Regions from separate parts of the Nissabacter sp. SGAir0207 genome, predicted to be linked through region 2. Evidence: predicted binding sites of a transcription regulator. Region 2 holds the regulator's gene; the other holds the start of a gene.
What was found. Region 2 encodes sigma-54, which starts transcription at its own class of promoters, with help from an activator protein. Its sites were predicted from a motif close to GTTGGCACANNTTTCGCTNT; they were not measured.

Region 1 (3,026 bases), 560 kb from region 2:
GCTGGCGGAGTCGGTCTATGCCAACGTCACGCTGGGCCGCGAGATTGCCGAGCAGGAGGTGTGGCAGGCGCTGGAGACGGTGCAACTGGCGGAGCTGGTACGCGCGATGCCCGAAAACATCCACACCCGGCTGGGCGAGCAGGGCAATAACCTGTCGGTGGGCCAGAAACAGCTGCTGGCGATGGCGCGAGTGCTGGTGCAGGCGCCGCAAATCCTGATTCTGGATGAGGCGACCGCCAATATCGACTCCGGCACCGAGCAGGCGATTCAGCGCGCGCTGCGTGCCATCCGTCAGCACACTACGCTGGTGGTGATCGCTCACCGCCTCTCTACCGTGGTAGACGCCGACTCCATTCTGGTGCTGCACCGTGGACAGGCGGTGGAGCGCGGCACCCATGCCGAGCTGCTGGCGCATCAGGGGCGCTATGCCCAGATGTACCAGATGCAACTGGTGGGTGAGCAGCTGGAGGCAGAGAGCGCCACGCCACTCTCCGCCTGAGTGAGGGCGGGTGCCTGGCACCCGCCCCCTCAGTCCGCACCATTATCAGGCATCCCACCCGCCAATTTCTTCACTCTGCACTCCAGTAAAGCGGCTTGCACTAAAATGAGGCGCAGCTACGCTTTCTATGGGCTGACTTAAGTCAAATCGTCTCCCCCGGCCTGGCCGGAGAGGGCGTCGCCCGCCCCTAATCCCCTCTATTCCCAGACGAAATCATTTGTGGCACACCCTTTGCTTTAGACTAGCTATCCACGCGGGTTTAACGCGACAGGCTCTTAATTCGAGGAGTGGCAATATGAAACTGGTTACTGTGGTGATCAAACCATTCAAGTTGGAAGATGTGCGCGAGGCGCTCTCTGCCGTAGGCATTCAGGGACTGACCGTCACCGAGGTAAAAGGCTTTGGCCGCCAGAAAGGGCATGCCGAACTCTACCGTGGGGCTGAGTACAGCGTTAACTTCTTGCCGAAAGTCAAAATCGATATTGCCATTGCCGACGACCAGCTGGATGAAGTGATTGATGTGATTAGCAAAGCGGCCTACACCGGCAAGATCGGTGACGGCAAAATTTTCGTTGCAGAGTTGCAGCGTGTGATTCGTATTCGTACTGGCGAGACCGACGAAGCAGCATTGTAATTTCAGGCTCGGATGAGTGAACTAGGGGTGGATCGATAATGAAAAAACTTTTATCCATGATGGGCCTCGGCGCGGCGGCCATGGCGCCATCGCTGGCGATGGCGGCACCGGCGGTCACTGATAAGGCGGACAACGCCTTTATGATGATCTGCACCGCGCTGGTGCTGTTTATGACCGTGCCGGGGATTGCGCTGTTCTACGGCGGCCTGCTGCGCTCCAAAAACGTGCTGTCGATGTTGACCCAGGTGATGGTGACCTTCGCATTGGTCTGCGTGCTCTGGATGCTGTATGGCTATAGCCTGGCCTTCAGCGAGGGCAACGCTTTCTTCGGCGGCTTCCAAACGGCGATGCTGAAGGGCATTACGGTGGACAGCGTCACCGGCACCTTCGCCCAATTGATCCACGTCGCTTTCCAGTGCTCCTTCGCCTGCATCACCGTGGCGCTGATTGTTGGGGGCTTCGCGGAGCGTATCCGCTTCTCCGCGGTACTGATCTTCACCGTGATCTGGATGACCTTCTCCTACCTGCCGATTGCCCACATGGTGTGGGGCGGCGGCTTCCTGGCGGCAGATGGCGCGCTGGACTTTGCCGGTGGCACCGTGGTGCACATCAACGCGGCGATTGCCGGGCTGGTGGGCGCGTACCTGCTGGGCAAGCGCGCGGGCTTTGGCAAAGAGGCATTCAAGCCGCATAACCTGCCGATGGTTTTCACCGGTGCCAGCATCCTCTACGTGGGCTGGTTCGGCTTCAACGCTGGCTCCGCCAGTGCGGCCAATGGCATCGCGGCGCTGGCTTTCGTCAATACCGTAATGGCCACCGCTGGCGCGATCCTCTCCTGGGTACTGGTGGAGTGGATGGTGCGCGGCAAGCCTTCCCTGCTGGGCGCCTGCTCCGGCTGCATCGCGGGTCTGGTCGCCATCACCCCGGCGGCGGGCACAGTGGGTGTCGGCGGCGCGCTGGTGATAGGCCTGATTGGCGGCGTGGCTGGCCTATGGGGCGTAGTGATGCTCAAACGCTGGCTGCATGCGGATGACACCTGTGACGTCTTCGGCGTACACGGCGTGTGTGGTATCGTCGGCTGCATCCTGACTGGCGTTTTCACCTCCTCCTCCTTGGGCGGCGTTGGTTACGCAGAAGGCGTGACCATGGGGCACCAGGTCTGGGTACAGCTGTTCAGCATCGGCATTACCCTGGTGTGGTCAGGTGTCGTGGCCTTTATCGGTTACAAAATTGCTGATATGGTGGTGGGACTGCGTGTTCCGGAAGATCAGGAGCGCGAAGGGCTGGACGTCAACAGCCACGGCGAGAACGCCTACAACCAGTAATGGCAGAGTAGGGCATCAGCCTGACGAGCAGTGCGCTAAATAAAACAGGTTCCCCGGCGTGGGCGTGATTCCTACCCCCGCCGACTTAAGGAGCCGGGCAACATGCAAAAAACATCACAGATAATGATGCAAATGATGATAGAGAGGCGGTGGCGCAATCCACCGCCTTTTTTTATGCGTCGCGGCGGCGGATGACCCCCTCCTGCACTGACGTCGCGACCAGCACGCCATCGCGGGTGTAGAACTGGCCGCGCACAAAGCCGCGCGCGCCAGAGGCGGAGGTGCTCTCCACCGCGTAGAGCAGCCACTCATCCAGACGGAACGGCCGGTGGAACCACATGGAGTGATCGATGGTTGCCACCTGCATCCCCGGCTCCAGGAAGCCGACCCCATGCGGTTGCAGCGCGGTGGGCAGGAAGTTGAAGTCCGAGGCGTAGCCCAGCAAATATTGGTGGATACGCAGGTCGTCCGGCATCTCGCCATTCGCCCGGAACCAGACGTGCCGCTCCGGCGCGGCTACCGTGCCCTGCAACGGGTTGTGAAAAGCCACCGGCCGCATCTCAATCGG
Region 2 (3,026 bases):
GCACCACCGGCAGGTTGTCGACGCAATAAAACCCCATATCTTCCAGCGCACGCAAGGCAACGGATTTACCTGAACCGGAACGGCCGCTGACTATCATCAGCACCATGTGTCACTCCCCCTGGCAATTCACTCTTGGCGTTGTGTTACCGGCAGCAGGCTACTCGGTAATGATCTGGTACAGCTCTTCATCGCTCTGCGCGGCGCGCAGCCGACGGCAGACGCTCTTATCCGCCAGACGCTTCGCCACTTGCGACAGCGTATGGAGGTGGGTCTTGCACTGGTCGGCAGGCACCAGCAGGGCGAACAGCAGGTCAACCGGCTGGTTGTCGATGGCGTCGAAGGCGATCGGCTGATCCAGGCGGATGAAAACGCCCACCGCGCGCAGCGTGTCCTCTTCCAGCTTGCCGTGCGGGATGGCGATGCCATTGCCGATGCCGGTACTGCCCATGCGCTCCCGGGTCAGGACGGCATCGAACACCGCCTGCGACGGCAGGTTCAGCTGTTTCGCCGCCAGTTCGCTGATGATCTCGAGGGCGCGTTTCTTGCTGGAGCAGTGGACGCCGCTTTTGGTGCACTCTGCGCTGAGCACAGAGCTTAATTGCATGATTGAGTCGTTTATCATCTCATCTTTCACTTAAGCGCTTGGGTCACGCCTGATGGCTTATCGGCCCGTCACCGCAGGGTGAAGGGCCGATGGTCAGGTGATGTAGCGCGATTGGCTACAGTGAGTCTTAGTGTTGTTTCAACTTGTCTTTATGTTTATTGAGCTGCCGTGACAGCTTATCAATCAGGCCGTCGATGGCCGCATACATATCTTCATGTTCCGAGGTGGCGTGCAACTCGCCTCCATTGACGTGCACGGTGGCTTCCGCCACCTTCTGCACTCGCTCCATGCTGAGTATCACATGAACCTGGTTGATTCGGTCGAAAAATTGCTCAAGCTTGGCAAATTTTGTACTGACGAAATCGCGCAGGGCATCAGTGACTTCAACGTGGTGGCCGGTGATGTTGAGCTGCATAATGTCTTCCTTCTCTGTTTAGGTCAAACCAGTTGTTTGCGTTGGTTCGACGGCGGGATGGACAAAGACTCTCGGTATTTTGCGACTGTGCGGCGGGCAACCATGATCCCTTGATCGGAGAGCAGGGTCGCCAGCTTGCTGTCGCTCAGAGGTTTGGCGGGATTTTCCGCCGCAATCAGCTTCTTCACCAACGCCCGGATGGCAGTCGAGGAGGCCTCCCCGCCGCTGTCCGTGCTGACGTGGCTTGAGAAGAAGTACTTCAGCTCAAAAATACCGCGCGGGCTGTGCAGGAACTTCTGCGTGGTGACGCGCGAGATGGTGGATTCATGCATGTCCACGGCCTGGGCAATGTCCGCCAGCACCATCGGTTTCATGTACTCCTCGCCATGCTCGAAAAAGGCCTGTTGCTGCGCTACGATACAGCGCGTCACCTTGAGCAGCGTCTCATTGCGGCTCTCCAGGCTCTTGATCAGCCATTTGGCCTCCTGGAGGTTGCTGCGGATGAACTGGCCATCGCTGTCGTTGCGGGCCGTGCCGCCCAGCGCCGCATATTGCTGGTTGATTTTGAGCCGGGGGATGCTGTCAGCATTCAGCTCGACCGCCCATTGCCCTTGGTGCTTGCGCACCAGCACATCGGGGATCACATACTCAGATTCGCCGGTGTTGATGGACTGGCCGGGGCGCGGATCCAGCGACTGGATCAGCAGCATCGCCCCCTTAAGTGTATCTTCTTTTAGCCGGGTCGAGCGCATCAGCGTCCGGAAATCGTGGTTGCCCAGCAGATCCAGGTGTTCGCTGACAATCAGCCGCGCCTCGGCCAGATAGGGGGTGTCAGGGATAAACTGCGAAAGCTGGATCAGCAGGCAGTCGCGCAGGTCACGCGCCGCCACGCCAATCGGGTCGAAGCGCTGCACGCGTTTCAGCACCGCCTCCACCTCCTCGAGGGTGACATTCTCGTCACCCATGCTCTCCAGGATCTCCTCGAGCGTTACCGTCAGGTAGCCGGTGTCATCCACCGCATCGACAATCGAGGTGGCGATGGCGGTATCGGTGTCGGAGAAGGGGGTGAGATCCACCTGCCACATCAGGTAGTCCTGAAGGGTCTGGGTGGTCTCGCCCTGATAGACCGGCAGCTCGTCATCGCTGTAGTCGGTGCCGGTGCCAGAAGGGGTGCCAGCGGTGTAGATCTCGTCCCAGGTGGCATCGAGCGGCAGCTCTTCCGGCATATCCTTCTGCTCCAGCGCCTCACGGGTGTCCAGCGCCTCGCTGTCGGTGGTCTCCTTGGCGTCAATCTCCTCGTGGATATCGCTCTGCTCCAGCAGGGGGTTGCTCTCTAATGCCTGTTGAATCTCCTGCTGCAGTTCTAGCGTTGAGAGCTGCAACAAGCGGATCGCCTGTTGGAGCTGGGGAGTCATGGCCAGTTGCTGGCTAAGCCTGAGTTGCAAACCTTGCTTCATAGGATGATCTGGTTTCCCTTACTGGTAACAACGCAAAAGTGGATCAGAGACGGAACTCTTCACCCAGATAGACGCGTTTCACCTGCTCATCGGCCAGAATATCGCTTGGGGAGCCGTGGGCGATCAGTCGCCCCTGGCTGACGATATAGGCGCGTTCGCAGACGTCGAGGGTCTCGCGCACGTTGTGGTCAGTAATCAACACGCCGAGCCCGCTGTCGCGCAGGTGCTCAATGATTTTTTTTATGTCAATTACGGAGATGGGGTCCACCCCCGCAAAGGGTTCATCCAGAAGGATAAACTTCGGGTTGGCCGCCAGCGCGCGGGCGATCTCCACCCGGCGGCGCTCACCGCCTGACAGCGCCTGCCCAAGGCTGTCACGCAGGTGGGTGATGTGGAACTCCTCCATCAGCTCTTCGGCGCGGTCACGGCGCTGTTCGCTGGTGAGGTCTTCACGAATCTGCAACACCGCCATCAGGTTGTCATAGACGCTGAGCCGGCGGAAGATCGAGGCCTCCTGCGGCAGGTAGCCGATGCCGCGGCGCGCGCGCGC

Region 1: the regulator sigma-54 is predicted to act here: its motif matches at 718-737, upstream of glnK (P-II family nitrogen regulator).

Annotation. Positions count from the first base shown of each region.
Region 1 is NZ_CP028035.1:2,875,787-2,878,812, reverse strand. Features, by position in the region: gene C1N62_RS12825 (SmdB family multidrug efflux ABC transporter permease/ATP-binding protein) at 1-499, shown strand, start outside; gene glnK (P-II family nitrogen regulator) at 795-1,133, shown strand; gene amtB (ammonium transporter AmtB) at 1,172-2,458, shown strand; gene tesB (acyl-CoA thioesterase II) at 2,631-3,026, opposite strand, start outside.
Region 2 is NZ_CP028035.1:3,438,803-3,441,828, reverse strand. Features, by position in the region: gene rapZ (RNase adapter RapZ) at 1-106, opposite strand, end outside; gene ptsN (PTS IIA-like nitrogen regulatory protein PtsN) at 158-634, opposite strand; gene hpf (ribosome hibernation promoting factor) at 732-1,019, opposite strand; gene rpoN (RNA polymerase factor sigma-54) at 1,043-2,476, opposite strand; gene lptB (LPS export ABC transporter ATP-binding protein) at 2,520-3,026, opposite strand, start outside.